DNA from 4 places in the Mesorhizobium sp. P2_E9 genome. Region 4 is predicted to be linked to each of the others. Evidence: riboswitches for the same ligand, from Rfam matches in the RefSeq annotation. Region 4 holds a riboswitch; each other region holds the start of a gene.

Region 1 (7,565 bases), on a different contig from region 4:
GATCATACGGCCGTTGCGCGCAAGCAGCGTGTCGGCCACGGCAATCAGCCGCGGATTGGGCGTCGCCGAGGGCGACAGCGCCCGCAACGTCCGGGCCAGATCGACCTCGTCACGTTTCGGCGCCAGTGCGGCGGCGATGATGTAGGCCGAAGCGGTCGAGCGGCTGATGCCGGCATAGCAATGCACCACCATCGGCTTCGCCCGGTCCCAGCGACGCGCGAAATCGAGCAGATTGCGGACATGCTCCTCGCCCGGCATGGTCATGCCGTCCTGCGCCACCGCGATATCGTGCATGACCAGGTGCAGATGGTTTTCTCGCGCTATCGAGGCCGGGCGGACCACCTCCGTTCCAGCGGAGAGCAGCGACAATACCCGATCGGCGCCGGTCCTTGCCACCGTTTCCTCGATCTTCGCCAGCGAGCAGACATGGATCATTGTTCTGAACCCTTTGATCGATCCTCGCGCCGCGCCGCCCATTCGGCAAGGGCGGATTCGAGCCGCAGCCATTCCTCCTGACTCCCCGGCAGGCCGGCGCGCAAGACATGCGGCCGGCCGGAGAAATGCCGAAGCAGGATGCCGCGTTCGCCAAGCGCGAAAAACAGGCCGGCCGCATCCGGCAGGCTGAGATAGCAAAACAGCGTGGTGCCGCCGGCGACAGGCACGCCGAAACGGCCGAACAGTTGGTCGAGCCGCGTCGCTGCCTCGGCAAGGGATGCCCGCATTGCGTCCTGCCAGCCAATATCGGCAAGCGCGCGAATGCCGTATTCCAGCGCCGGACCGGCGACGGCCCATGGGCCGAACTGCGTCTCCAGCCGTTCCACGGTTGCTGCATCGGACAGCGCAAAGCCAAGCCGCAGACCGGCCAAGCCGAAGAACTTGCCGAACGAGCGCAGCACGACGATGCCGCCTTGACCGACGTCACCGGCGAGGCTGTGCTCGCGCGGGCCGACATCCATGAAGGCCTCGTCGACGACCAGCAGCCCGCCTTTTGCGCGCAGGCCGGCGGCCAGCGCCAGCAACCGGTCGCGCTCGATGACGCGACCGTCCGGATTGTTGGGGTTGACGATGATGGCAAGGTCGGCGTCCGCCAGCACCGGAAAATCGCTGACTTCGGCCACCTCGTGACCGGCGATCGCCGCGGCACGCGCGTGTTCGGCATAGGTTGGGCCAAGCACCAACGCCTTGCCGGGCCTGACCAGCGAGGCCACTCGCGGCAGCAGGATCTGCGTGCCGGGCGCCGCGACGAGATTGGCTGGCGACGGCGCGCCATAGGTTCCAGCCGCGATTTCCGTCAGCTCGCGCCCGCGCCCGGCTTCCGGCAATCGCGACAGCGAGGTGGCGGGCAGGTCGAAAAGCGGATAGGAGTGCGGGTTGATACCAGTCGAGAGGTCGACAAAAGGCAGCACGGCGTTGGGGAAAAGCACCCGCGCCCGGCCAAGACTTCCACCGTGGTCCACCGCTCCATCAAGAAGCTTCATGTCAATCCTGATCGCTTTCCTGTCATTGGCCGTCGAATTGGCCCTCGGTTACCCGGACTGGCTGTTCCGCGCCATCGGCCATCCCGTAACGTGGTTCGGCAGGCTGATATCCTTTCTCGATCGCAGGCTCAACCGCGCCACTGATCCCGACGCGCTGCGTCGTCAACGTGGCGTCCAGGCGCTGCTGGTCATCGTGCTGATGCCGGCGGTGATCGGCCTTACCGTGCAGCTTGTCCTACTCTGGTTCGTTCCGTTCGGGCTCTTCATCGCCGCCCTTCTGGCGACATCGTTGCTGTCGCAGAAGAGCCTCTACGACCATGTCGAGGCCGTCGCTGACGCGCTCGACAGCGGCGGCCTCGCCATGGGCCGCGTCGCCGTCTCGCGCATCGTCGGCCGCGATCCCGAAGCGCTCGACCGCGCCGCCGTCTGCCGCGCGGCGATCGAAAGCCTGGCCGAGAATTTTTCCGACGGCATCGTCGCCCCCGCCTTCTGGACCGGTGTCGGCGGATTGGCCGGTGGTGCCGCCTACAAGGCCGCCAACACCGCCGATTCGATGATCGGCCACCGCACCCCGCGCCACGAGGCTTTCGGCTGGGCCGCCGCGCGCTTCGACGACTGGATCAACCTGCCGGCGTCGCGGCTGACCGCACTGCTGATCGTGCTGGCGGCTTTCCTGGTCAAGGATGCCGACCCCCGCAGTGCCTGGCAAGCGGTGGGGCGCGATGCAAGAAGGCACCGCTCGCCCAATGCTGGCTGGCCGGAAGCCGCCATGGCCGGCGCGCTTGGTCTGGCGCTGGCTGGGCCGCGCAGCTATGGCGGCATCGTGGTCGACGACGTCTTCATGGGCGAAGGCGGCCGCCGTGATGTCGACAGCGGCGACATCAGGCGGGCGCTGAAACTTTATCGCGTCGCCGATTATCTGCTGATCGGGTTGTTCGGGCTGGTCTCGGCGATCACGGTTCTGGTGTTCTAGAACTCGATCCCCTGCTGCGCTTTCACGCCTGCCGAAAAATGGTGTTTGGTCACGCCCATTTCGGTGACAAGGTCAGCGGCCTCCACCAATGCCGGCTTGGCGTTGCGGCCGGTAACGACAACATGCAGGCCTTCTCGACGGGCCTTCAGCGCTGCAACCACCTTGTCGAGGTCGAGATAGTCATAACGCAGCGCGATGTTGAGTTCGTCGAGCACGACAAGGCTGATCGAGGGATCTGCGATCAACTCCAGCGCCTTGGCCCAGGCAGCTTCCGCCGCCGCGATATCGCGCTTCAGATCCTGCGTTTCCCAGGTGAAGCCCTCGCCCATCGCGTGCCAGACGACGCGGTCGCCGAAGGCGGCGAAAGCATCCTTCTCGCCCGTGTGCCACTTGCCCTTGATGAACTGGACAACACCGACGCGCTTGCCGTAGCCGAGCATTCTGAGCGCCAGGCCGAAGGCGGCCGTCGTCTTGCCCTTGCCCGGGCCGGTGTTGACGATCAGCAGCCCCTTCTCAACCGTCTTGCTCGCCACCTCCGCATCCTGCACCGCCTTGCGCTTGGCCATCTTGGCGCGATGGCGCTCTTCATCCTTGTCGTCGATGTCGGTCATCTCATTTCACCTTGAGCGGCAACCCCGCCACCATCAGCAGCACCGTGTCGGCAATCGCCGCGACCTGCTGGTTGAGCCGTCCGGCGTCATCACGAAAACGGCGCGCCAGGGCATTGTCCGGCACGATGCCTTGGCCGACTTCATTGGAGACCACGAACCACGGCCCGCGCGGCCGCGACAGCACATCCGCCAGCCGCCGGCATTCCAGCTCGAGAGCGTGATCGGCCAGCATGTGATTGGTCAGCCACAGCGTCAGGCAGTCGACAAGCACCGGCTGATTGTCGGGCAACGCCTCGAGCGCCCCGGCAAGATCGAGCGGTGCGTCGACGGTTATCCAGCCCTCGCCGCGCCGCGAGCGATGCAGCGCGATGCGTTCACGCATCTCGTCGTCATAGGCTTCAGCCGTGGCGATATAGGTCCATGGTGACGGCAACGCCGTCGCCAGGGTTTCGGCGTGCGCGCTCTTGCCGGAGCGCGCGCCGCCGATGATGAAGGTCAGCGAGCTTCGATCAGGCAAAGCTGTCGCGCAGGCTGGTCGCGGTGCCGGTGAAGCGTCCGCGCACCACGCCGACGACAGCGCCAAGCACCAGCCAGAACACCAGATTGGTCACCGTCACCGCCACCACGAACTGGTGGTGCAGGCCTTCCGGGATCGGTGTCTCGAAGCTGTCGGGCTGTGGCGCGCCGACAATGTGCGGGGCAACGATCAGCGCCACGCCAAGGATGGCCAGCGGCAGCGACTTGCGGAACGCGATCAGGCCGAGCCCGATGGCGGTCGCGACCACGGTTGCCACCCACCAGATCTGGCGCTGCGTGAGGTCGGCTGCCGGCATGGCCGGCAGTTCCGGCGGCAGGCCGAGGCCCGGCGCCAGGGTGAACACGGCAAAGCCGGCCAGCCCCCAGAACACGCCCTGGCGCCAATTGCCGATGCCGCCGGCGAATTCCGAAACCGCGACCAGGATCAGCGCGAAGCCAATGCCGGTGACGACGTTGGAGACGATGTTGAAGGCAAAGCGCTCGAAGCCATCGGCCGGCGCCCAGCCCTCGTCTTCGGCCGGAGCAGCAGCCTCAGCCGGTGCCGGGGTCGCGGCGCTCATGGTATTTGATGCCGCCGGTGCGGCGGAGCTCATTGCGTTGCCACTGGCGGTATCAGTCGGCGCCGCGGCGTGCTCATGCTTGTGGCCGCCTTCGGCCTGTTCGTAGACTTCCGCCTTGAGGATCAGCGGCACCGTGGCATAGGCCTGCATGCAGGCGAGGACGACGCCGGCCACGAGCCCTGCGATCGCCGCGATGAACACGACGTTGCGAAACAGATTCATGATGTCAGATCCTCGTCAGTGGCAGGGAAACGCCATCGAATGCCGGTTGTCATGACCGGCATTGTGGACCGCATCGATATGCGAGAAGCCGACAAAGCCGATGATGAAGGTGCCGAGCAGCGCGGCGAGCGCCAGCTGCATGAAGCGCGACTGCGAGGAGACGGAGGCGCCGAGGGAGACGGAAGCGGTAGTCATATCTTGTCCTTTCACCCTCCACCCGAGGGCCTGTCAGTTTTGCCGTCGTCGGCAGGTCTCCTGGCTCGCGGATCAGCGCCCTTCTCCACCTTCCCGAAGACGAATCTTCAGTGGCATATGGAGAGGACTACCGCACACAGTTGCGGGGGCAGCCACGGCATTGGGCAACAAACGAGCCCGAACCGCATTCCCTCTTGGCTCCAAAACGGAACCGACGACTTGCGCGACTATAGGGAAAATCACGACACGCGGCAAACCAAATTCCGCCGGCAAACAGCGCGATTGCGCCATGCCGGCAACACCCGCATGGTTCTCGGCACAACAATTGACAATTGCACTGGCCGGGTGTCGGCTGGCGCCCTCACAGGAAGCCAGCCATGCAGCCCATTGCCAGCGAGCGCGATCCCTATAACGGCCTGACCCGGGCCGAGCCGACGCTACCCTCGTCGGCCTATTGGGATGCGGCAGCCTATCAACGCGACCTTGATGCTATCTGGTATAAAAACTGGCTGCTCGTCTGTCGCGAGGCCGATCTGGCCCAGCCGCTCGCCTTCCGCCGATTCCGCATCGGCACGCAGGACATCATCGTGCTGCGCGACGACACCGGCGAGTTGCGCGCCTTCCACAACACCTGCCGGCATCGCGGCTCGCAGCTTTGCCAGGAAAGCGAAGGCAGGCTGAAGGCGCGGCTGATCACATGCCCCTATCACGCCTGGTCCTATTCGCTGCGCGGCGATCTCGTGCGCGTGCCGTCGAAATCGCTGCCTGACGGCTTCGACAAGGCCCACCACCCGCTCTATCGCGTCGCGCTGTCGGTGTGGCGCGGCTTCGTCTTCATCAATTTGCAGGAGGACGCAGCCGGCTCGGCACACGCATCCTTTGATCCCGCCTCCGGCAATCTCGGCAACTGGCCGTTGGAAACGCTGGTCTCAGGCCATGTGCTGCGCAAGGTGATGAACTGCAACTGGAAGATTTTTTGGGAAAACTTCAACGAGTGCCTGCATTGTCCGGGCGTCCATAAGGATCTGTCGCGGCTGGTGCCGATCTATGGCCGCGGCCTGATGAGCCGGCATGACGATCCCGAATGGACGCGCCACGCCGACAATGACGCGCCGGAGTTTTCCGGCGGCCTGCGCGCCGGCGCCGAAACCTGGTCACGCGATGGCCAGACGCATGGGCCGGTCTTCTCGGGGTTGACGCCAGCCGAACATGCCGCCGGCCAGACCTATGCCACCAGCCTGCCCTCGATGTTCATCGTCGGTCATGTCGACTATGTCAGGACCGTGCGCCTGGTGCCGCTCGGCCCGGAGCAGACCGAACTTGTCGCCGAATGGCTGTTCGCGCCCGAGGCGCTGGCCACGACCGACATCGACAACATCGTCGCTTTCTGCACACAGGTGCTGGAAGAGGATGCGGCGATCTGCGAGGTCAACCAGAGGGGCCTGCGCTCGATGCGCCACGAAGCCGGCGTGCTGATGCCAGAGGAGTACGACCTGCACCGCTTCCACAACTGGGTGCGCGAGCGGCACGCAGCGCTTTTGCCGTGATCCTCACAGCGATTTCGGCAGGTAACGCCAGGTCACGAAGCCGCATACGGCGGCCAGCAGGCTGAGCGTGATGAACACCGAGCCCAGTCCGAAGAAGGCCAGAACCACCGAATAGACCAAGGGCGGCGTCAGCTCGGAAAAATCGAGATAGGTGCGATAGACCGCCGCCATCTGCGCCCGCTCATAGGAGCGCACCGAGCGCATGAAGGCGGTCGAACCCAGCGCGTCGAGCGCGATGGTGAAGAACGCGCCACCAAGCAGGAAAGCGCCGGTCAGCAGCGGCGCACTCGCTCCCACCGTGCCCGCCGCCAGCAGCATCGCCGACATGGCGAAATAGGCAAAGGTCATGGTCTTGCGGCCGCCAAAGCGCTTGCCCGCCTTGCCCCAGAAGATCGCCATGAACAGCAGCGCATTGCCGGCCGAGACCAGCAGGCCGCCGGCCAGCTTCCCCTCGCCGGTGATCACCATGAACAGCGGCCCATAGACGAAGAAAGTCGTCCAGAAACAGGAGCGGCCGAAGGCGATCAGCCAGGCCAGCCTCAACCTCGGCTGCGCGACGAAACGGCCGATATTGGCGAGCGGATTGGCCGGCCGGGTCTTGCCGGGCCGGATCGACTGGTTGTCGCCCAGCCGATAGGCCCAGAACAGGGCCAGCAGGGCCAGCGCGAACACTGCCACCGCGCCATGCGCGGCATAGATGCCGAAGCGCGTGTAGAGGAAGATGCCAAGCGTCGGCCCGCCGGTCCAGGCGAACATCGACCATGCCATGCGCAGCGATTCGGCCTGCATGAAGTCGGTCTTGCGGATGTGGTCCATGATGTAGAGGTTGAGCGTGATCGACAGCGCGCTGGCGCCCATGACGCGGCACAGCATGCCCGCCAACTGCCCGGCCAGCGTGTGCGTGACGAAGAACAGCGAGCCGATGGCGAGCAGGCAGGCGCCTGCGGTGTAGACCCAGCGCCGGGCAAAGCGGCGGATCAGCATCGGCATGAACAACGTCACCGACAGGCCGAGCAGCGCCACGATGGTGTAGAGGATCGAGACGATCTGCTCATTGTGCAGGATTTCGTAGGCCTGGATCGGGATGACGCTCGACACTGTGGCGCGGGCGAAGGATTCGACCGCATAGAGCGAGGCGAAGGTGCGCGCATCCGCGGCCTTGAGGGCCGGGAGCCAGATCGGGTGGCGCACATGGGTGGACATTGCTTCCCCAAAGCAGAATCACCGCTCAAATCTGCCGCGCTCAGTCCCGGGCGATTAAGAGGAAACCGACGCATAACCGGCAAAAAGCGAAACCGGTCAAAGGCTTTCCTATGCTGGCCTAAAGCGTCGCTCGACCCAGGCGCCTGCATCGCCGTGCTCCCGGCCTTCTTCTGTCCCGTCCAACCGTGGTAGTCCTCAGGCGGGCCTGAATCAGATCGCGAGACCATGACCATCGACAC
Region 2 (7,565 bases), on a different contig from region 4:
TGGTGGCGATGGTTTTCCTTGGTACGGAAGCAGACCAGATCGTGCTGACGGCCAAGCTGAACGCGTTGCTTGGCTCACGCGGCGGCGATTGGGAGATTCTGACGACATCGGCCTTCGTGACCATCATCGTGCCGCTGATCGTGTTCTTCTCGCTGCAGCGCTATTTCGTCCGCGGACTGCTTGCCGGTTCGGTGAAAGGAGGCTGAGACAATGCAATCCGCTTTGAAAGCCAGTTCGAACCCTGACCTCGCCGTCGACCGCGACTGGTGGCGAGGCGCTGTCATCTACCAGATCTATCCGCGCAGCTATCAGGATTCGAATGGCGACGGTATCGGCGACCTCAAGGGCATCATCGGGCGGCTGCCCTACATCGCCTCGCTTGGCGCAGATGCCATCTGGATCTCGCCCTTCTTCAAGTCGCCAATGAAGGATTTCGGTTACGACGTCTCGGACTATTGCGACGTCGACCCGATGTTCGGCACGCTGGCCGATTTCGATGCGCTGACGGCGGAGGCGCACCGGCTGGGTCTCAAGGTGATGATCGACGAAGTGCTGTCGCACACGGCAGACAGCCATCCATGGTTCAAGGAAAGCCGGTCGAGCCGCACCAATCCCAAGGCGGACTGGTATGTGTGGGCGGACGCCAGGCCCGACGGCACGCCGCCCAACAACTGGCTGTCGATCTTCGGCGGGTCGGCCTGGCAGTGGGACACCAGCCGGCAGCAATATTACCTGCACAATTTCCTGGCCGAGCAACCGGACCTCAACTTCCACAACCGTGAAGTCCAGGACGCGCTGCTCGACGTCACCCGCTTCTGGCTGGAACGCGGCGTTGACGGCTTCCGCCTCGACACGATCAATTTCTACTTCCACAGCCAGGGCCTGGAGAACAATCCGCCGCTGCCGCCGGAAGAGCGCAACGACCAGACCGCGCCGGCGGTCAATCCCTACAATTATCAGGACCATATCTACGACAAGAGCCGGCCGGAAAACCTCGGTTTCCTCGAACGCTTCCGCGCCCTGCTCGACGACTATCCGGCGACCGCCGCTGTCGGCGAGGTCGGCGATTCGCAGCGCGGGCTGGAGGTCGTGGCCGCCTATACCGCCGGCGGCAAGCGCGTGCACATGTGCTATTCCTTCGACTTCCTGGCGCCGGAAAAGATCAGCGCGGACAAGGTCCGCTCGGTGCTGGAAGCCTTCGGCAAGGTCGCCAGCGACGGCTGGTCGTGCTGGGCCTTTTCCAACCATGACGTGATGCGCCCGGCCTCGCGCTGGGCCGCCAGCGAAGCCGACCCGATCGCCTATCTCAAGGTCATCTCGGCATTGCTGATGTCGCTGCGCGGCTCGGTCTGCCTCTACCAGGGCGAAGAACTCGGGCTTGGCGAGGCGGATCTGCGCTTCGAGGACTTGCAGGATCCGTATGGCATCCGCTTCTGGCCGGAATTCAAGGGCCGCGACGGCTGCCGCACGCCCATGGTGTGGGATGGCAGCGCCAAGAATGGCGGCTTCTCCCAGGCAAAGCCCTGGCTGCCGGTGCCGGCCAAGCATCTGGCGCAAGCGGTCAATGTCCAGCAGGGCGACCCGGCTTCGCTGCTCGAGCACTATCGGCGCTTCCTCACCTTCCGCCGCGCCCATCCGGCACTGGCCAAGGGCGATATCACCTTCATCGAAAGCGAGGGCGACACCGTTGCCTTCACGCGCCGGGCGGGCAACGAGCAGATCGTCTGCGTCTTCAACCTCGGCGCCAAGCCGGCCAAGGTTGACCTTGGCAACCGATCACTGCAACCTTTGCCGGGACACGGGTTTTCCGGGCAAGCGAGCCCCGGTTCGATCGAGCTTGGCGGCTACGGCGCCTGGTTCGGGCGCATCGACTGAAATCTTTGAGGAAATCACTGGAGGAAACCAATGGCCGATGTCAATCTGAGACAAGTGAAGAAGTCCTACGGCAATCTCAACATTCTCCATGGCATCGACCTCGATATCAAATCGGGCGAGTTCATCGTCTTCGTCGGTCCGTCGGGCTGCGGCAAGTCGACCTTGCTGCGCTCCATCGCCGGGCTCGAGGAAATCACGTCGGGCGAGTTGAAGATCGACGGCGAAGTGGTCAATGACGTGCCGCCGTCCAAGCGCGGCATCGCCATGGTGTTCCAGTCCTACGCGCTCTATCCGCACATGACCGTCTACGACAACATGGCGTTCTCGATGAAGATCGGCAAAGAGAACAAGGCCGAGATCGACCGCCGCGTGAAGCAGGCCGCCGAAATCCTGCAGCTGACCAAATATCTCGACCGGCTGCCCAAGGCGATGTCGGGCGGGCAGCGCCAGCGCGTCGCCATCGGCCGCGCCATCGTGCGCAATCCGAAAGTGTTCCTGTTCGACGAGCCGCTGTCGAACCTTGATGCCGCGCTGCGCGTCGCCACGCGTATCGAGATCGCCAAGCTCAAGGAATCGATGCCCAACACGACCATGATCTACGTCACCCACGACCAGGTCGAGGCGATGACGCTCGCCGACCGCATCGTGGTGTTGAAGGACGGCCATATCGAGCAGGTCGGCACGCCGATGGATCTCTATAAGAAGCCGGGCAATCTGTTCGTCGCCCAGTTCATCGGCTCGCCAGCCATGAACATCCTGCCGGCGACGATCGACAAGACCGGCAACCCGACCGTCGTCAGCCATGTCAGCGGGCGCAAGGCTACGGTGCCGATTGCGACGCCTGCCTCGGCGAAGGGTGCGGCCGTAAGCTTCGGCGTGCGGCCGGAGGACCTGATCGTCGCCACCGGCGCGGATTATCTGTTCGAGGGAACGGTCGATTATGTCGAGCAGCTCGGCGAGGTCCAGCTGGTCTATGTCGACATTGGCCGCGCCGACCTGCCGCTGGTGACCAAGTTGCCGGGAAATGTCGAGGTCAAGCGCGGCTCGACGCTGCGGCTGAGTGCCAATGCCGAGGACCTGCATATCTTCGATGCGGACGGACATTCCTTCGCACTCCAGAAGCCGGAAGCAAAAGCGGCTTAAGACAGAACCCGTCTCGACGGCATAAAAAAGCGGCGGGCATGGCCCGCCGCTCTTTTTTGGAATTGGTTTCGGCTGTTAGTGGTTGCCGAAGTGGTCCCGGTCGCTGCTCTGAGGGATCGACTTCTGCACGTCGCCCGATGAATTGAGCAGCTTGTAGACTGGCCAGCCGCTTTCACGGATCGAAGCCGTGCGCGAATTGTCAACCGAAGTCGCGGCAGGCTGGTTGGCGCCATTGGAGCCGTAATTGTCGCTGCCTGCGAAGGCGCTGCCGGAGATGGCCAGAAGGGCGGCGGCAGTGAGAACAATCTTGTTCATTTTGGGTACTCCAGTATTTTTTCCGTCCGTCTAGCGGCGTGTCTTGGGATTAAAATCGCGTCGTTCGGACAGCCCCGATGTGGGAAAGCCAGCTGGCCGTTTCCAATCACGAAGTTTGTTCCGTGTGGACCAAGTATCCACCACTTGAAATTGTACCAAGGCCTTCTACGTCGGACATTTTTCTTTTTGATATCAAAATATTAGCTAAAGCCAACGCTGCGATCACCAACTGTCCGGAGGCTCAGCGTTCAGCCGTCACCGCGACGATTTTCGTGACCGCGGTTCTTGACCCGGGCGTTGTGCATGCGTGTCGCGCCACATGGATGCGATGTCGCTTTCATGCCGATGTCGCAAGCGCTGTCGTGATTAGATCATGCCATCTCAGGTGCCGCTTCGTGACGATGGAGTGGAGAATTGGGAAGCCGGTCAGAATCCGGCGCTGCCCCCGCAACGGTGGTGGAGTTCAAGTCGCAACGGGAGACCACTGGGCGAAAAGCCTGGGAAGGTGTCGCGATGGTCCGCAAGGACAACTCCAGAGCCCGGAAACCAGCCCGAGATTTCTAGACTCGACTGATCGCGGTGGGCGGTCAAGAGGCGGATGATGCTTGCGCGGTTTTCACCGGCTTGCGTCCGATCCTTCCTCAATCACCACCATAGTCAGTCATTGGAGCGACGTGCGTCCACTTGGACGCACAAAGTACGCTCCAAGGCTTTGAATTTGCGCACCGTGCTGTCCGAAATCGATTTCGATTTCGGGCCGATGCGGCGAACGAAGAGGACAGGACATGGATACGCGCAACGACATGCTGAGGCTCTTGAACGGCCGCAGGGACGGATTCTCGCTCGAGCAGCCCTTCTACACGGATCCCGATTTCTTCAAGCTGGACATGGAGCTGATCTGGTATCGCGACTGGCTGTTCATCGGCCATGATTGCGAACTGCCCAAGCCCGGCAGCTTCATCACCGTACAGATCGGCGACTATCCGGTCGTGCTGGTGCGCGATCAGCAGGGCAAGATCAATGCCTTCCACAATTCCTGCCGCCATCGCGGCAGCCGCGTCTGCAACACCGACAAGGGCACGGCCGCAAAGCTGGTCTGTCCCTATCACCAGTGGACCTACGAGCTGGACGGAAGGCTGCTGTTCGCACGCCAGATGGCCGACGGCTTCGACAAGAGCCAGTTCGGCCTGAAGCCGGTCGCCTGCGAAAGCGTGGCCGGCTACATCTTCATCTGCCTGGCCAAGGAGCCCGCCGACTTCGCGCCGATGCGAGCGATGATCGAACCGTACCTCAAGCCGCACCGCCTGAGCGAAGCAAAGATCGCCTTCGAGAGCACGATCGTCGAGAAGGGCAACTGGAAGCTGGTCTGGGAAAACAACCGCGAGTGCTATCACTGCGCCGGCAATCACCCGGAACTGTGCAAGACCTTCCCGGAAGCCCCGACAGTGACCGGCGTGCAAGGCGCCGACAGCGATCCGGAGATGCTGGCGCATTGGGCCAAGTGCGAAGCAGCCGGCCTGCCGAGCAAGTTCCGCATCGACCCGGCCGGGCAATACCGCGCCACCCGCGCGCCGCTGCTGCGCGATGCTGTCAGCTACACGATGACCGGCAAGCGGGCGGTGAAGAAGAACCTCTCCGACAGCGTCTCGGCCGACCGTATCGGCACCTTGATGCACTATCACTATCCGACGACCTGGAACCATATCCTGATCGACCATGCCGTCACCTTCCGCGTGCTGCCGATCAGCGCCACGGAAACGGCGGTGACGACCAAATGGCTGGTCCACAAGGATGCGGTCGAGGGCGTCGATTACGATCTTGCCGAGCTCACCCATGTCTGGACCGAGACCAATGACCAGGACCGCCGCATCGTCGAGGAAAACGCCTTCGGCATCCTGTCGCCAGCCTATGAACCCGGCCCCTATTCGGAGCTGCATGAGGGCGGCGTGATCCAGTTCGTCGACTGGTACGCCCGCTTCATTGGCCCGCGCCTTGTCGGAGATGGCCGGCCGGCGCTGCGTAGTGTCGCTTAGCGCATGGCGTCCAAAAGTGTTCCGCGGTTTTGGGATTACGCCATGCGCGAAAATGAAGGATCAGAGGGATGAACGCGATGACTGATCTTGGGCTCTATCGCCATCTCGACCAGATGGCGCCCTGGAACGACAGGCTGCAGGTGCTGGAAGTGATCGGCGTCAGCGACGAAGCGCCTGACGTCAAGACCTTCACCTTTCGCTCCGACAACCAGACCTGGTTCCGGTACAAGCCAGGTCAATTCGTGACGCTGGAGCTGCCGACGTCAGACGGGCCGCTGATGCGCACCTATACGCTGTCGTCGTCGCCATCGCGGCCATTCTCGATCGCAGTGACGGTGAAGGCGCAGGCCGGCAGCATCGGCACGCGCTGGATGTTCGATCACCTGAAGCCCGGCTCGCACGTCAAGGCCTACGGGCCAGCGGGCGACTTTTCGCTGCACAGCCACCCGGCGGCCAAATATCTGTTCATTTCGGCCGGTTCGGGCGTGACGCCGATGATGTCGATGCTGCGTTGGCTGAATGACTGCGCGCCATGGACCGATGTCGGCTTCGTCAACTGCGCGCGGCGAGCCGAAGAGATCATCTTCCGCAAGGAGCTCGAACTGCTCGGCGGCCATATGCCGGGCCTGTCGCTCGGCTTCATGATAGAGGAGCGGTCGAGCCGCGAGGGCTGGTACGGCCATATGGGCCGCATCGACGCCATCCGGCTGCCGCTGCTGGCGCCCGATTTCCGTGAACGTGAGATCTTCTGCTGCGGTCCGGACCCTTTCATGCGCGCCGTGCGCGGCATGCTGGATGCCGCCGGCTTCGACATGACGAAATACCACCAGGAGAGCTTTGCCGCGCCCGCGGTGGAGGAAATCCCGGCACCGTTCGCATTGCCGGCTGATGACGATGCTGCCGTTCCGGTCGAAGCCAAAACACCGATCCGCTTCGCGCTTTCGGATGTCGACGCAGAGTGCGTCGCCGGCCAGACCGTGCTGCAGACCGCGCGCTCTTCGGGAGTGAGGATCCCGGCCGCCTGCGAGTTCGGCCTGTGCGGGACCTGTAAGGTGAAGAAAGTCTCGGGCGCCGTCGAGATGAGCCACAATGGCGGCATCCTCGATCACGAGATCGACGACGGCTTCATCCTCGCCTGTTGCTCGAAGCCGTTGTCGGCTCTCGAAATCGAGGCGTAGACAATATCGGGGCGGATTAGCGCGGCATGGTCCCCAGCCGCTCCGACGACGGACGCCACACCTCGTGGCAAGGCGGCACCAGATGAGACGACGAGGCAGGCGCCTACGCTGAAGGCGTGGCCTTCGTGCCGGTCCTGGACATGGGACGGCGTCATCGTGGCGCCCTGCCCTTCAACCTGTTTCGGCAGAGTCTTCTCCGTTAAACCGACCATCCCGCACGAACCACAAACGTGGCTTGCGGCTCGGTGCTTTTGGCCCTTCCCCCGTGAATCATCGGCGGAACAATTCCGTGAACGCCATCACTTGTCGGGCAGGCCACGAATTGGGACGGCCGCGATAATCATTTGTTTTTTCACGGTTTTCTGAAATCCAGCGCATCGCCTCCGGTCGCCAAATTTTAAAGTTTGCGCGCAGCTTGACATTTGTCGATTGCAACTTGACTATTGTCAGTATTGGCATTTGGGCGGGAGATCATGTGCCGATCGGCGTCCGACAGGGATAGCCGAAGTCATGGGAGGACGATGGTGGAGCTGTTGCTCGAAGTGGAAGGGCTGAAGAAGTCCTTTGGTGGCGTCGCCGCCTTGCGCGACGGCCGCTTTCAGCTTCGTGCCGGCACGGTTCACGCGCTCTGCGGCGGCAATGGCGCCGGCAAATCGACATTTCTGAAGATTCTGATGGGCATCCAAAAACGCGATGCCGGCTCAATCCGCCGTCGCGGCAAGGACGTGGAATTTACCAGCCCCGCCGACGCGCTGGCCTCGGGCATCGCCATCATAGAGCAGGAACTGAGCCCGGTTCCCCACATGACGGTCGCCGAGAACATCTATCTCGGCCGTGAGCCCAAGGCGCGGTTCGGCGGCATCGATTTCCGCGCCATGAACCGTGCCGCGCAGAAGCTTCTGGACGATCTCGAATTCGACATTCGAGCCACCCAATACATGATGAACCTCTCGGTCGCGCAGATGCAGCTGGTCGAGATCGCCAAGGCGCTCAGCCACGACGCCGAGGTCATCTTCATGGA
Region 3 (7,565 bases), on a different contig from region 4:
CGGCATGGCCAAGGGCGGCAATGACGTCGGTCAGTGGGATCAGTGTCGAACCATAGGCGATCGACAGCAGCACAAGAGCGGCGACCGCCACCGCGCCCGCCGCCATGGCCAGCGCGAATGCCTTGTGCCCTGAAAGCGCGCCGGATTCATGCCCGGGGGCAAATAGCATCAGAACGCTTCCGGATGCATCGCCTTGGCGATCTTGGCGATCGCCTCGATGTTTGCCGGTCCGGGCGTCAATTCGGCATAGCGAAGGGCCACGAAGCGCTCGTTCTTGACCGCGTCGGTTTCCTTCATGGCCGGATGCGCTTTAAGGAAATCGAGCAATTTCTTGTAGCCGCCGCCATCCTGGTAATCGAGCAGGATGAGGAATTGCGGATTGCGCGACGCTACCGTTTCCCAGTCGGTATTGCCCCAGCTGGTGTCCATGTCGGCCATGATGTTGTCACCGCCAGCGGCGGTGATCATGGCGCTGGGAATAGCAAATTTTCCGGCGGTGAACGGCTTGTCCTCGCCTGAGTCATAGAGGAACACCCGCGTCCCCTTGGCGCTGCCGACTTTGGCGGTGATGTCAGCCAGTTGCGCCTTCCAGCCGGCAACAAGCTTCTCCGCTTCGGCGTCCTTGCCAAAAATCTTGCCCAGCTTTTCGACGTCGCCATAGAGCAGGTCCATCGAAGCGGCGGGCCGGTTCTTGTCGAGATGGACGCAGCTTTCGGTCAGCACCAGCGTCTTGATGCCGTGCGGGGCGAGCGTGTCGGGCGTCACGTCGCCGCCCGGCTTCATACCATAATACCAGCCGGCGAAGAAGAAATCGGGCTCGACCGCGACAAGGTTTTCGAGCGTCGGGTATTTTGGCGCCAGTTCGGGAACAGAACCCTGCTCGGCCTTGAATTCGGGGCCGACCTTGTACCATCCGGTGATGCCGGTCAGGCCGACGATCGACGGCTGCAGCTTCAGCGCGAAGGCCATCTCGGCCATGTTGAGATCGTGGATGACGGCGCGCTTGGGCGGTGCGTCGAAGGTCAGCGGCTTGCCGCAGCTATCTACCGTGACCGGGAAGGCGAAGGTTGTCGAGGCCAGCAGCGACAGGACGAGCGACAAAGCGAGACGTTTCACGGATTTTGCTCCTTGGTTGAACAGTGGCGGATCAGGGATGGTTTTGATCAGGATGGCGGCGCGGCGCGGTTCGGAACATCGAACACCGTCAGTTCGCGGTCCTCGGTGGGATGGCGCAGGCGAAACACGTCGACGCCGAAAATCTCGCGGATCAGCTGTTGCGTCAGCGCTTCGCGCGGTGCCGCCAGCGCATGCAGCCGGGCTTCGTGCATCACCGCGACCCTGGTGGCGAAGGGCGCCACCAACGCCAGATCGTGCAGCACGGCAATTACCGTCATGCCGAAGCCGGCCACAAGTTCGAGAAGCTCACCGCGGGCGCGCGGGTCGAGATGGTTGGTCGGCTCATCGAGGAACAGCACTTTCGGTTGCTGTGCGATGGCGCGCGCCAGCTGGGCGCGTTGGCGTTCCCCGCCCGACAGCGAGCCGATGCTGCGGCCAAGCAGCGGCAACAAGCCGGTCCGGCGCAGCGCGTCCACGACAATGTCGCGTTCCTCGCTCCTGCGCCTCAGGCCGGCATGCGGGACGCGGCCGAGTTCGACATAGTCGATCACCGCCAGCCGCGGATCCGGCTGGTCGGTCTGGCCGACGACGGCGATGTGCAATGCCCGTTCGGCCGTCGAGATCCTGTCCAGGCGGCGCCCGCCAAGCTTCACCTCGCCGGAACTTGGCCTGAGCATGCCGGACAGCATGCGCAGCAGCGTCGTCTTGCCGGCGCCGTTGGGGCCGATGATGGCGAGGCGATCGCCAGCGGCAACCGACAGGCTGACCGCATCGACCAGAGCCCGGCCATTTGCCGTGGCGCTGAGGTCGCGCGCTTCGAGGAGCGGCGTTGTCATCGGCCGTCCCCCGGAGGCTTGCCCAGTGCCGGGATGCGGGCCAGCGTCTTGCCGGCCAGTCGCGGTGGACGTTGTCCGGAATTGCACCAGCCGTCGGCGAGCGAGGCGTAAAGCCTGGCAAATCGCACGAGATCGCCGGCGTCGGCCTCGGCGTTGATAGAGCCGAAGAGATAAGCGGCCTTGCCCGGCGCCTGGACGGCCACCGTCAACGGCCGCGCGCAGCCCGCCATGCATTCAACGCCTTCGACCGTGAAGCCGTGCGCCACGGCCGGTTCATTGTGGGCGGAGAGCCGGGAACGCAAATCGTTGCACAAGGCTTCGCCCGACCTGACCCCGGTCGGGACGTCACGGCAAAGCGTGCACACGATGATGCGATGATCGTTGGCGCCGTCCAACTTTCCGTCACTTTCCAAAACTGGCGACGGAAGGATGTTGGCGAGCCGGCCGACAAGACCGACGTCCACGTTTCCTCCCGGCACACCCCGTCCGGTCAACTCAGTGATGGCAGGTCTCCTGGCTCGCGGGTCTCGGCGCAATCCTGCCTTCCCAGCCTTGCCGGCCAGTGGCATGTCGGATCTTGCTCACCGCTTACAGTTGCGGGGGCAGCCACGGTCTCGATCCCTCGCGGATCTCACCGTGTTCCCTTTCACCCCTTGCCTTTCGGCGCGGGGACCATCACCGGGCCATGGTAGTTTTGCCCCGGGCGCATCGCAACGATTCTTTTCGACCGGACCTGTCACCATCTCGGCACCGGCCTGCGACCTCATCAGATAGGGGCGTGCAATATCTCCGTCTGTAATGTAATAACAGAACTGATACGAGATATCCTCCGCCGCTGTCAATCCCTTGCCACCGCGAGCTGCCGGTGAGGGTTGCCAACGCAGACGGGGCGGAGTTCGCGTGAACCCCGCCCCGGATCGGATAGTCTGCAGGCAGACGTGCTTACTTACCTGACAGCTGCTTGGCGTTCTCGGGCGTGATCGCTGTCGTCTCGACAGTGACCGTCGTATCCACCGAAGTGGCGCAATCGAGCAAGATCTTCTTCGACATCTCGATCGCTTCCTTCGCACCCGTCGGGTAGGTGAAGGTCGCCGCCCAGTCACCCTTGGCGACGGCTTCGATGCCGCCTGCCGGGCCTGGCAAGCCATCAGTACCGATGATCTTGACGTCCTTGCCGGCACCCTTGGCGGCGAGCAGCGCGCCGGCCGCCATCATGTCGTTCGAGGCGTAGAGCACCTTGATGTCGGGATGCGCCTGCAACATGGCCGAGAAAGCGGTCTGGGCTTTATCCGGCACCCAGTCGGCAGCCTGCTCGGCAACGACCTGGATCTTGGCATTCTCCTTGACGCCGTCCTTGAAGCCATTCAGCCGCTCGACGGCCGGCGTGGAGCTTGGCAGTCCTTCGAGCACCGCTGCTTCGCCGCCCTCCGGCAGCAAGGTCTTGGCGGTGTATTTGCCCGCTTCGAGCGCGATCTTATAGTTGTCGCCGCCGATAAAGGCGGTGTAGTCCTTGCCGGGGTCGCCGACCGTCTTGCGGTCAAGTTCAATGACCGGAATTCCGGCATCCATGGCGCGCTTCACCGCCGGCGTCAGCGGTGCCGCCTCGAAGGGCGAGATCAGCAAGAGATCGACCTTCTGGGTGATGAAGTTGTCGACCTGCGAGGTCTGCGTGTTGACGTTGCCGGCGCCGTCGGCGATCTGCAGCGTGAAGCCCGGCACTTCCTTGGCCGCCGCCGTCAGCTCGTCATTGACATGCTGTCGGTAGGGCTCGGCATTGTTCGCCTGCGAAAAGCCGATGATGAACTGGCCGTCCTTGGCACAGGCCTTGACCAGCGGGTCGGCGGCCTGAGCGGCTCCGGCAATGCACAGGCCGGCGCCTGCCAGAAGGGCGACCTGAAGGGCGCGCCTTGTTCCTTGTCTTGTGGTTTTCATACTTACTCTCCTCCTCGTCGGGCCCGGGGCCAGACCTTGGTTTGACTGCCTTCCAAATGCTGCCGTCTTCCTCCTAACGACCCAAACCCTCGCGGCGGCGAACGAGGGATTGAATGACTGCCGCCAGCACGATGATCGCGGCGGTCGCGAGCAGTTGTATGGCGGGTGTGATGTTGTTGAGCTGAAGGATGTTGGCCAGCGCGCCGAGCATGATGGTGCCGGCCACGGTGCCGACCATCGAGCCGGCGCCGCCGAACAAGCTGGTGCCGCCGATGACCACGGCGGCGATCGCGGTGAGCTCATAGCCCATGCCGTCATTGGCGCTGCCGAAATTGAACTGGCCGGCATGAACGATACCGGCAAGAGCGGCGGCAAAGCCGGTGATGGCATAGACCGAGATCTTGACCATCGACACCGGCACGCCGGAAATGCGCGCCGCGCGCTCATTGCCGCCGACGGCAAAGACATAGCGGCCGAAGCGCGTGGTGTTGAGCACGATCGTGGCGATCGCGGCGAAGACGATGAAGACGATGGTGGCGACCGGCACGGTGTTGTGGAACAGCCGCTCGCCGAGGATCGCAAAAACCGGCGGTGCCAGGCCCGGCCCGTCGCCATAGGAAATGTTGATGTACTGATTGCCCGACACGACAAGCGCCAGGCCGCGTGCCGCCTGCAAGCCGGCGAGCGTGACGATGAACGGCTCCAGTCGGAACCGGGTGGAGATGGTGCCCTGGATCGCACCGAAGACGATGCCCATGATGAGCACGGCGAGGATGGTGGGGACCAGCCCGAAGCCGCCAGAGATCATCATCGATGCGGTGACGACACTGGACAGCCCAAGCACCGCGCCAACCGAAAGGTCGATGCCGGCAGTGATAATGACGAAGGTCATGCCGATGGCGATGATGCCGGTCTCCGACACCGCGCGCACGATGTTGGCGATGTTGTCGGGGTCGAGGAACAGGATCGCTCCATGACGGCGCGGCGAGAAGATGACACCGCCGATCGCCACCAGCACCAAGCCGATCAGGCTTTGGAAGCGCACGATCAGCGCCAGCGGATCGCGATGCGCCGGTGCCGCGGCCACCGGGCCGCCTGCTTCCGAAATCTTCTGTTCAGACATCAGGCCTCCCTGCCATTTGCCGCGGCAAGCACCGTGTGCTCGTCTACGCCGCCGATGAATTCCGCCACATTGCGCCCCTGGCGCAGCACCACGATGCGATCACAGAGCCCTATCAGTTCCGGCATCTCGCTGGAGGCGACCAGGATGCCCAACCCCTGTGTGGCGAGCGCCCGCAACCGCGCATAGATCTCGCCCTTGGCGCCGACATCGACGCCACGTGTCGGCTCGTCGAGCAGCAGCAGGCGGGGATTGCCGAGGATCTCCTTGGCCAGCACCACCTTCTGCTGGTTGCCGCCCGAAAGCGCGCCTACCGCGATGTCCGGATTCTTCGGCCTGATGTCGAACTGGCCGAAGGATTGCTTCACCGCATCCGCCTGGCGGCGCGGCGACATCAGCCCTGCCGGCGAGATGCGGCGGATAACCGACATGACGAGGTTGAGGCCAACCGCCATTCTGAGCATCAGGCCACTGCCGCGCCGGTCGTCCGTGACGAACGCGATGCCGGCCGCGCGGGCCGCCCTGATCGAATCCAGCCTTACCGGTCGGCCATCGATGGCGACCTCGCCTTCCCAACGGCCGGACAGGCCGGTGCCGTAGAGCGCGCTGAGCAGTTCGGTACGCCCTGCCCCCATGATGCCGGCCAGCCCGACGATCTCGCCCGCCTTGACGTCGAGCGAGATACCGGCCGGCGGCTGCCATCCGGCACTTTCATGGGCGAGCTTGAAGCTCGCATCGCGCAGGCTGAGCAGCGTTTTGCCCGCCGTCCTCGACCGTTCGGGATAAAGTTCGTCCAGCGGCCGCCCAACCAGGAGCCGGACCAGCTCGGCCTGCGGCGCGTGTGGCTCGGTGACGCCGGCGACGCGGCCGTCGCGCATCACCGTCACCCGGTCGGCGATCTGCGGCACCTCTTCCAGGCGATGCGAGATGTAGACGATGCCGACGCCGCTGGCGGCGAGCTTGCGCATGATGTCGAACAGCCTGTCGACCTCACCCACCGTGAGAGCCGCCGTCGGCTCGTCCATGATCAGCACGCGCGAGGCATAGGACAGCGCCTTGACGATCGCCACGACCTGGCGCTGGCCGATCGACAGGTTCGCCACCATGCTGGCCGGATCGATAGCCAATTCGATGGCTTCGAGCCGCTTGCGGGCCTCAGCGCGCATAGCCGGCACATCGAGGAAACCGCCCGGCCGCATCAGTTCGTGGCCGAGGAACAGGTTGGCGGCGACGTCGAGCGTCGGCACCAGGTCGAGTTCCTGGAAAATGGTGGCGATACCGGCCGCTTGCGCCTCACGCGGGTTGTTGAAGGTGACCGGCTTGCCGTCGATGTGGATGGTGCCCTCATCTGGCGTGTAGACGCCCGACAACAGGTTCATCAGCGTGGATTTGCCGGCGCCGTTCTCGCCGAGCAGCGCATGGATCTCACCGGACTTGAGGTCAAAGTCGACGCCACGCAGCGCCTGGACGCCGCCGAAGCGTTTGACCGCGCCGGTGACGGAAAGCAGCGGCGCGCTCATACTAACCTCATGGGGGCCGGCCTCGCACAGGACTGTCGTACTTGCAGCGCTGCCTGGAGCCGCACCGCCTGCGGCTCCAGGCCGGTGGATGCGATGCGGGCGCAGAGCAAGGCCGCCGCCTGACGTCCGATCTCGGTGCAGGGCTGCGCGACCAGCGTCAGCCGCGGCTCGAAGCAATCGGCCCATTCGAAGTCGTCGAAGCCGGCAAGCGAGAGGTCCCCCGGTATTGAAAGGCCCCGTTCTCGGATTGCCCGCACCGCTCCGATCGTCGTCATGTTGTTGCCCGTGACCAATGCGGTGGGCGGCGACGGCAGGGACAGGATCGCATGCGTCGATGCTGTCGCGCTTGCCGTATCGACATTATCCGGCGAGACATAGCGCGGCAGGCACTCAAGTCCATTGGCGGCGAGCGAGGCGCGAAAAGCCTCGATGCGTTCACGCGTCGTCGCCAGGCCCGGCTGGCCGGCGATATAGCCGATGCGCTTGTGGCCGAAGGATGCGACGTGGTCGATCAGCGCCCGCATCGACGACTGGTTCTCGACGCCGATCTGGTCGAAGCGTTCGTCGGCGAAACGGTCGATCAGTACGCAAGGCAGCTTCTTCTCGGCCAGGTAATCGATGGCGCGCTGCGGCGCGCCCGACGGCGCCAGGATGACGCCGTCGACGCGACGCTGGTGGAAGGCACGCACCACCGAAAGCTCGCGGTCGGGGTCTTCCTGCGTATCGGACAGGAACACCATGAGGCCGAGGCGCGCGCATTCGGCCTCCACCGCGCAGATGATGTCGGTGAAATAGGGGTTGGAAATCGCCGAGATCGCCAGGCCGACGCTGTTGGTCGAGGCGACTTTCAGCGACCGCGCCAACTCGTTGGGCTGATAGCCCATCGCGGCGATCGCGTCATTGATGAGCCGCGCCTTCTCCGGCGAGACAAAACGGGTGCGGTTGATGACATGCGAGACGGTCGAAACCGACACGCCGGCGCGGCGCGCGACCTCAGCCATTGTCGGCATGGCAACTCAAATGGAGTGCTGGCAAGCGCTC
Region 4 (7,565 bases):
AGAACGCCGGCTTCCGGAAACAGCGCAGCGCTAAGTCCCACCGAAAGCGATGCGCCGACAATATAGACCAGCTCGTCCGCGACCGACTCGAACGCGAATGCAGTGTTCATTTGCGGACGTCCGCGAAAAAGCTCGGTCCAGCGCGCGCGAACCATTGCCGGCATGCTGGGCATGGCGGCGGCCGCCAGTGCCGACACGAACAGCGTCCATACCGGCCAGTCCTGATTGGCCGCAACAATCAGCACCGCAAAGGCGATAAATGTGATGAGGGTGGTGGGGACCGCAACCCGCGTCTGGCCAAGTCGGTCCACCAGCCTCGACGTTTGCGGCGAGACGAATGCGTTGCCGAGAGCGAATGTCGCCGAGACCGCACCCGCCAACCAGTATTCGCCGCGCGTCTGCGACAGCATGGCGACGATGCCGATCGGCGCCATGGCGATCGGCAGGCGCGCGATGAAGCCGGCGGCCGCAAAGCCCTTGGCTCCCGGAGCACGAAAGATTTCAGCATAGGGGTTTTGCATGGCGGTTCCTCGACAAAAGGCGATCTGACAATTACATACGGAGCGTATGAGGATTAGATAGACCATACGCGACGTATGTCAATTGGCATACGGAACGTATGTGGATAAGGCCAGGCAGAATGCACAGACCCCGCAAGGAGATGATTGCCGAGACGCGCGCCAAGCTGATCGCCGCGGCGCGCCAGGCCTTCGGCACGACAGGCTATGCCGAAGCGTCGATGGATGATTTCACTGCCTCGGCCGGACTGACGCGCGGCGCGCTCTATCATCACTTCGGCGACAAGAAGGGACTGCTGGAGGCGGTTATCGCCGAAATCGACGGCGAGATGGCGGCTCGGGTGAATGAGGTCGCCTCGAAAGCGCCGACTCGCTGGCAACACTTCGTCGACGAATGCACGACCTATATCGAGATGGCGCTGGAGCCGGAAATCCAGCGCATCATGTTCCGCGATGGTCCAGCCGTGCTGGGCGATCCGGCGCAATGGTCCAATGCCAATGCCTGCGTCGGTTCAATGACCGATCATCTGACCGCGCTGCAGGGGGAAGGGGTGGTCGTCCCGAGCGTCGACCCCGAGACCGCCGCACGGCTGATCAATGGCGCCAGCAGCCAGGCGGCGCAGCGGATCGCCAATTCGAACGATCCCGAAGCGACATCGAAGATGGTGGTGGCGGCCTTCAAGCAGCTGCTTGAAGGCCTCCTCAGAAAACCAGGTTCATAACAGACCCAAATCCCCGTTGGGCGCCTCGCTGACCACCGCCCCCGATTGACCAATCTATGGGGTGAGCGCATCCTTCGCAGCCATCTCTGAGGGGAGATTCGGAGCCATGTGGGATTTCGAGATCGGCCGGTCGGTGTCCATCATGATCAGGACCTGGCCCTTCATTGTCTTTCGCATGATCGTCTATTTCGGCATCACTCTGGCCTACATCGTGGCGACCGGCACGGGCGCCTCCGTCGGTTATGGCGTCGGCCATATCTCCACCGATCCCGACGGGCCAATGTCCTTCGCCCTGTGGGGTGGCGTGGTCGGTTTCGGCATCGTTTCGATCGCCGTCTATTGGATCCGCGAATACATCCTCTACGTCGTCAAGGCTGGCCATATCGCCGTCATGGTCCATCTGATCGATGGCCGGGATGTTCCCGATGGCCAGAACCAGATCGCCTATGCAAAGCAGGTCGTCACAGAGCGTTTTGCCGAGGCCAATATCCTTTTCGTCGTCGACCAGCTGGTCAAGGGCGCCATCCGCGCCATCACCGGCCTGCTCGGCGGCATCGCCGCTTTCCTGCCGATCCCGGGCCTGAGCGGCCTGGTCTCCTTCATCAACACGGTGATCCGCCTGTCGCTGACCTATGTCGACGAGATCATCCTCGGCTACAACATCCGCATCAATTCGTCCTCGCCCTTCGAGACGGCCCGACAAGGCGTCGTGCTCTACGCCCAGAACGGCAAGACCATGGTCAAGAACGCCGTCTGGCTGGCGGTCATCATGTGGGGCGTGTCTTTCGTCATCTTCCTGCTGATGCTGGCCCCGGCCGCCGCCATTTTGTTCATGATGCCAGGGCAGCTCGCCGGCTGGGCCTTCGTGCTCGCCATCGTCTTCGCCTGGGCCTTCAAGGCGGCCTTCATCGAGCCATTCGCCATCGCTTGCCTGATGCAGGTCTATTTCAAGACCATCGCCGGCCAGGTGCCCGATCCGGCCTGGGATGCCCGGCTGGCCGAAGCGTCGTCGAAGTTCAGGGAGTTGAAGGACAAGGCGCTGGCCTCCTTTGGCGGGTCGCGCTGGGGTACTGCAGGCGCGACACGCTGATCGGCGGGATGCGCGGGCGCGATAACAGCGATGTTGAGGTCCGCCACGGCTGACTTGAGCCGCGCCTCGCCTTGCCCGCAAAAAGTTTCGCTCGTGATCAATTCGGGCAGCGGCAGCCGTCGGCCCCAGCCATGCGTTTCAAGGTCCGGTTTCGGCGCGAATTCCGAGACACGGCCGACGCAGAGATAGGCGATCGGTGTCACGTGCTCGGGAATGGCCAACAGGCTCTTCAGCGCTTGCGGCTCGATGATGCTGACCCAACCAACGCCGACGCCTTCGGCGCGCGCCGCCAGCCAGAAATTCTGCACCGCGCAGACCGTGCTGTAGAGATCCATCTCCGGATTGTGCCAGCGTCCCAATGGCGACCCCTGCGAACGTTGGCGGTCGCAGGTGATGCAGATGTTGAGCGCGCTTTCGCAGATGCCTTCCAGTTTGAGCTTGCGGTAGAGCGCCTGTTTGTCTTCTTCGATTTCAGGCAGTTCCTGTTCTCGCGCGGCCAGGAACAGGTCGCGCACCTCCGCCCGTCGCGCGGCATCGCGGATGACAATGAAATTCCACGGCTGCATGAAACCGACAGACGGCGCGTGATGGGCGGCAAGCAGCAGCCGCGCCAGCACCTCATCATCGAGTGCCGTGGGGAGGAAATGGCTGCGCACGTCGCGCCGCGTGAACATGGCGCGGTAGACCGCGTCGCGCGCTATCTGGTCAAATCCGTCGTTCATAGAATCCGGCATCGCTTGTCCCCTTGCGATCGCAGTCCATGTCCTCCGCCTGACCATGCGGATGACGATGCCTGCCAGGCCGGTCTTCTGGCTCGGGATCAACCCGCGTCCGGTGCCTTCCCGTCATCGACAGTGGCATTTACCGGCGCGGTCCCCCTCACAGCGTTGGGCACGCCACGGAGTTCAACCGTGTTCCCGATTCTCCCGCTTGCGGCGGGCACCAGGCAGTGGCGGGACCTTACGCCGAAGCGCCTGCGGCGCCAATCCCCGCAGCGACGCCGATGGACGCAGGCGTGATTTTCCCCAGCGATCGAGCCGCAATGCATGGCCATCGCGGCGCCGGGGCACTAGATAGGGAGCATGACAACCCGTCTCTACACCCACCCGATCTTTCTTGAGCACATCACACCGCCCGGTCACCCCGAACGGCCGGACCGCTTGCGCGCCATCGAGCGCGTCCTCGACGACGAAGCCTTTGCCGCGCTTGATCGCGTCAAGGCGCCGGAGGGCGACGAGGCCACCATCCTCTACGCGCATCCCGCCGATTTCGTCGCGCGCATCCGCGCCGCCATTCCCGAAGAGGGCCTTGCCCGCGTCGATGCCGACACCACCGCCAGCCCGAAGAGCTGGCAGGCGGTGATCACCGCCATCGGTGCCGCCAACGCTGCTGTCGATGATGTTTTTTCAGGCCGCGCCGACAATGTCTTCGTCGCCGCGAGGCCGCCTGGTCACCATGCCGAAAAAACGACGGCGATGGGCTTCTGCTTCTTCAACACGGCGGCGATCGCGGCGCGCTATGCGCAGAAGAAGCATGGCGTCGAGCGTGTCGCGGTCGTCGACTGGGACGTGCACCATGGCAACGGCACGCAGGATATTTTCTGGGACGATCCGTCGGTGCTCTATTGCTCGACGCACCAGATGCCGCTCTATCCCGGCACCGGCGCGACGAGCGAGACCGGCGCCGGCAACATCGTCAACGCGCCTTTGGCGCCGCAGACCGGCAGCGAGGTGTTTCGCGATGCCTTCCTGTCGCGCGTCCTGCCGGCGCTCGACAATTTCGCGCCCGATCTGATCATCATTTCGGCGGGCTTCGACGCACACCACCGCGACCCGCTGGCCGAGATCAATCTGACCGAAGACGATTTCGACTGGGCGACCGGCCAGCTGATGCAGCGCGCGGCCCGCCACAGCGGCAACCGGCTCGTCAGCCTGCTTGAGGGCGGCTACGATCTGCAAGGATTGGCATTTTCGGTCGCCGCCCATGTCGGGCGACTGATGAAAGGATGAATAATGGCTGCTGAGACCAATGAAGACGTCAAGGCGATGAGCTTCGAGCAGGCACTCGACGCGTTGGAGAAGATCGTCGATGATCTGGAGCGTGGCGACGTGCCGCTCGACCAGTCGATCAAGATCTATGAGCGCGGCGAGGCGCTGAAGGCGCATTGCGACCGGCTGCTGAAGGCCGCTGAGGACAAGGTCGAGAAGATCAGGCTGTCGCGCGACGGCAAGCCGGTTGGCACGGAGCCGCTCGACGCGGATTGATGCACAGTCGCGAACGGCGGTCTTGCCTCGCCGGTTTTTGGACACGATCATGGTTGGGGATTAAACTCATCCCGATTGAAACGGCTCCAGGACGAGAGGAGATACGGAAGCGATGTGCAGAAACATCAAGACCCTGTTCAATTTTGATCCGCCGGCAACCAATGACGAAGTCCGCGACGCAGCCCTTCAGTTCGTCCGCAAGCTGAGCGGAACGACACGGCCGTCGAAGCAGAACCAGCACGCGTTCGACCACGCCGTCGAAGCCATTGCGGCATCAGCGCGCGAGTTGCTCGATTCGCTCGAAACCCACCAGCATCCGCGCAATCGTGAAGAGGTGGCGGCGAAACTACGGGCAAAGTCAGCCATCCGCTTTGCCTGATGCCGCCAAAGCGGCCCTTGGCCGCTGACAAGGAGAGTTCATGAGCTTCTTCCCAGGGAAAGACCCTGAAGCCGGCGACGCCTTTGCCAGCGACCAGATCGAATTGATGGTGATACCAAACGCCAAGGACATTGGTGGTTTTCCGGTCCGTCGCGCTCTGCCGACCGCCAAAAGGCGGCTGGTCGGGCCTTTCATCTTTTTCGATCGCATGGGCCCGGCGATCCTGCGCGCCGGCCAGGCGCTCGATGTCCGTCCCCATCCGCATATCGGCCTGTCGACAGTGACCTATCTGTTCGACGGCAAGATCCGGCATCGCGATTCGCTGGGCACGGAAATGGTGATCCAGCCCGGCGACGTGAATTTGATGACCGCCGGCCGCGGCATCGTCCACTCCGAGCGCACGCCCGAGGAACTGCGCGGTGCGCCAATGTCGATCTCCGGCCTGCAGACATGGCTGGCCTTGCCTGATGGCAAGGAAGAGGTCGCGCCGGTGTTCGAGAACACGGCTGCCTTGCGGCTGCCCGAGATCGACGCCGAAGGTGTCCGCGGTCGCGTGGTCATCGGTGACTTCCAGGGGCTGCGCTCGCCAGTGCGGGCCGATACCGAGACGCTCTATGCTGATCTCAGGTTGACGCCGGGCGCCAGCGTGAAAATCCCGGCCGATGCGGAAGAGCGCGCCATCTATACGCTGGAAGGCGAGGTCTCGATTTCGGGCGATGTTTTCCCGGCGGAGCGGCTGCTGGTGTTCCGGCCCGGTGACGAGATCGTCGTATCGTCGGATACCGGCGCGCATTTCATGCTGTTCGGCGGTGCCTCGCTCGGCTCGCAGCGCTACATCTGGTGGAATTTCGTTTCCTCGTCGAAGGAACGCATCGAACAGGCCAAGCAGGAATGGAAGACGGGCCGCTTCGATATCGTTCCTGGAGATGAGGAAGAGTTCATCCCGCTGCCGGAAAACTAATGAATATCGCCCAAAAGGCGCCCGGTTTCGGGACCACGATAGGCACGAAAACAAGGACTTGAAAGCGCGGGCATAAGCTGTTTCGACGCGCTGTGCTTTTGGCAGCGGGCCCGCGTCACTGGCACGCATTTACTTTCGCAGGCCGGCGGCCTATCCCGCCGTTGAACAGAAAGCCTGAGCACCCGTGAACGCAACGCCGCATACGCCGCTTCTCGACAAGGTCCGCATTCCGGCGGATTTGCGCGCGCTTGACGAGAACGAATTGCCGCAACTGGCGTCCGAACTGCGCCTTGAACTGGTCGATGCGGTGTCCCGCACCGGCGGCCATCTTGGCGCCGGCCTCGGCGTGGTCGAACTGACGGTGGCGCTGCACTATGTCTTCAACACGCCGGATGACCGGCTGATCTGGGATGTCGGCCATCAGGCCTATCCGCACAAGATTCTCACCGGTCGCCGCGACCGCATCCGCACACTGCGCCAGGAAGGCGGCCTGTCCGGCTTCACCCGCCGCACCGAGAGCGAATATGATCCGTTTGGCGCGGCGCACTCCTCGACATCGATATCGGCCGGCCTCGGCATGGCCGCCGCCCGCGATCTCGCGGGTGGCCGCAACAATGTCATCGCCGTCATCGGTGACGGCGCCATGTCGGCGGGCATGGCCTATGAGGCGATGAACAATGCCGGCGCGCTCGATGCCCGGCTCATCGTCATCCTCAACGACAACGATATGTCGATCGCCCCACCGACCGGCGCCATGAGCGCCTATCTGGCGCGTCTCGCCTCGGGCAAGGCCTATGCCGGCCTGCGCGACTTCGGCAAGAAACTGACATCCTATCTCGGCAAGCGCGCCGACCGCGCCATCACACGGGCGGTCGAGCATGCACGCGGCTATGTCACCGGCGGCACCTTGTTCGAGGAGCTCGGCTTCTACCACATCGGCCCGATCGACGGTCACAATCTCGAACATCTGATCCCGGTGCTCAAAAACGTCCGCGACAATGGCGAAGGCCCGGTGCTGATCCATGTCGTCACCCAGAAGGGCAAGGGCTACGCGCCGGCGGAAGAAGCCGCCGACAAATATCACGGCGTCAACAAGTTCGACGTCATCACCGGGGCGCAGGCCAAGGCGCCGGCCAACGCACCGGCCTACACCAAGGTGTTCGCCGAAAGCCTGATCCAGGAGGCCCGCGAGGACGACCGCATCGTCGCCGTCACCGCCGCCATGCCGAGCGGCACGGGGCTCGACCTGTTTGGCGAAGTGTTCCCGTCAAGGACCTTCGATGTCGGCATCGCCGAACAGCACGCTGTGACCTTCGCCGCCGGTCTCGCGACCGAAGGCTACAAGCCGTTCGCGGCGATCTATTCGACCTTCCTGCAGCGCGCCTACGACCAGGTCGTCCACGACGTCGCGATCCAGAAACTGCCGGTGCGTTTCCCGATCGACCGTGCCGGCTTCGTCGGCGCCGATGGCGCTACCCATTGCGGCGCCTTCGACACCACCTTCCTGGCGAGCCTGCCGGGCTTTGTCGTGATGGCTGCGGCCGATGAGGCGGAACTGCGCCACATGGTGCGCACCGCGGCAAGCTATGATGACGGCCCGATCGCCTTCCGCTATCCCCGCGGCAACGGCG

The links. Region 4 has a riboswitch for cobalamin ahead of bluB (5,6-dimethylbenzimidazole synthase). Riboswitches for the same ligand answer to the same signal wherever they lie in the genome.
Region 1: it holds a riboswitch for cobalamin, as region 4 does, so the genes downstream of both, AC1D05_RS06845 (CbtB domain-containing protein) here and bluB (5,6-dimethylbenzimidazole synthase) in region 4, are expected to answer to the same signal.
Region 2: it holds a riboswitch for cobalamin, as region 4 does, so the genes downstream of both, AC1D05_RS14390 (aromatic ring-hydroxylating oxygenase subunit alpha) here and bluB (5,6-dimethylbenzimidazole synthase) in region 4, are expected to answer to the same signal.
Region 3: it holds a riboswitch for cobalamin, as region 4 does, so the genes downstream of both, AC1D05_RS00835 (DUF1636 family protein) here and bluB (5,6-dimethylbenzimidazole synthase) in region 4, are expected to answer to the same signal.

Annotation. Positions count from the first base shown of each region.
Region 1 covers NZ_JBFUET010000003.1:164,401-171,965, forward strand. The annotation lists gene AC1D05_RS06815 (tyrosine phosphatase family protein) at 1-435, opposite strand, end outside; gene cobD (threonine-phosphate decarboxylase CobD) at 432-1,478, opposite strand; gene cbiB (adenosylcobinamide-phosphate synthase CbiB) at 1,477-2,451, shown strand; gene cobO (cob(I)yrinic acid a,c-diamide adenosyltransferase) at 2,448-3,062, opposite strand; gene cobU (bifunctional adenosylcobinamide kinase/adenosylcobinamide-phosphate guanylyltransferase) at 3,064-3,579, opposite strand; gene AC1D05_RS06840 (CbtA family protein) at 3,572-4,381, opposite strand; gene AC1D05_RS06845 (CbtB domain-containing protein) at 4,397-4,576, opposite strand; cobalamin riboswitch at 4,610-4,807, opposite strand; gene AC1D05_RS06850 (aromatic ring-hydroxylating oxygenase subunit alpha) at 4,954-6,123, shown strand; gene AC1D05_RS06855 (MFS transporter) at 6,127-7,326, opposite strand; gene AC1D05_RS06860 (heparan-alpha-glucosaminide N-acetyltransferase) at 7,552-7,565, shown strand, end outside.
Region 2 covers NZ_JBFUET010000007.1:186,341-193,905, forward strand. The annotation lists gene AC1D05_RS14370 (carbohydrate ABC transporter permease) at 1-206, shown strand, start outside; gene bglA (beta-galactosidase BglA) at 211-1,875, shown strand; gene AC1D05_RS14380 (ABC transporter ATP-binding protein) at 1,906-3,018, shown strand; gene AC1D05_RS14385 (DUF680 domain-containing protein) at 3,094-3,333, opposite strand; cobalamin riboswitch at 3,700-3,902, shown strand; gene AC1D05_RS14390 (aromatic ring-hydroxylating oxygenase subunit alpha) at 4,119-5,366, shown strand; gene AC1D05_RS14395 (FAD-binding oxidoreductase) at 5,444-6,544, shown strand; gene AC1D05_RS14400 (sugar ABC transporter ATP-binding protein) at 7,069-7,565, shown strand, end outside.
Region 3 covers NZ_JBFUET010000001.1:147,444-155,008, reverse strand. The annotation lists gene AC1D05_RS00850 (FecCD family ABC transporter permease) at 1-169, opposite strand, end outside; gene AC1D05_RS00845 (ABC transporter substrate-binding protein) at 169-1,116, opposite strand; gene AC1D05_RS00840 (ABC transporter ATP-binding protein) at 1,164-1,952, opposite strand; gene AC1D05_RS00835 (DUF1636 family protein) at 1,949-2,347, opposite strand; cobalamin riboswitch at 2,439-2,644, opposite strand; gene AC1D05_RS00830 (substrate-binding domain-containing protein) at 2,895-3,884, opposite strand; gene AC1D05_RS00825 (ABC transporter permease) at 3,958-5,007, opposite strand; gene AC1D05_RS00820 (sugar ABC transporter ATP-binding protein) at 5,007-6,524, opposite strand; gene AC1D05_RS00815 (LacI family DNA-binding transcriptional regulator) at 6,521-7,534, opposite strand.
Region 4 covers NZ_JBFUET010000031.1:27,326-34,890, forward strand. The annotation lists gene AC1D05_RS34600 (MFS transporter) at 1-521, opposite strand, end outside; gene AC1D05_RS34605 (TetR/AcrR family transcriptional regulator) at 641-1,240, shown strand; gene AC1D05_RS34610 (hypothetical protein) at 1,347-2,330, shown strand; partial or broken gene bluB (5,6-dimethylbenzimidazole synthase) at 2,426-3,064, opposite strand; cobalamin riboswitch at 3,113-3,292, opposite strand; gene AC1D05_RS34620 (histone deacetylase family protein) at 3,413-4,339, shown strand; gene AC1D05_RS34625 (exodeoxyribonuclease VII small subunit) at 4,343-4,594, shown strand; gene AC1D05_RS34630 (DUF2277 domain-containing protein) at 4,707-4,973, shown strand; gene AC1D05_RS34635 (pirin family protein) at 5,014-5,934, shown strand; gene dxs (1-deoxy-D-xylulose-5-phosphate synthase) at 6,119-7,565, shown strand, end outside.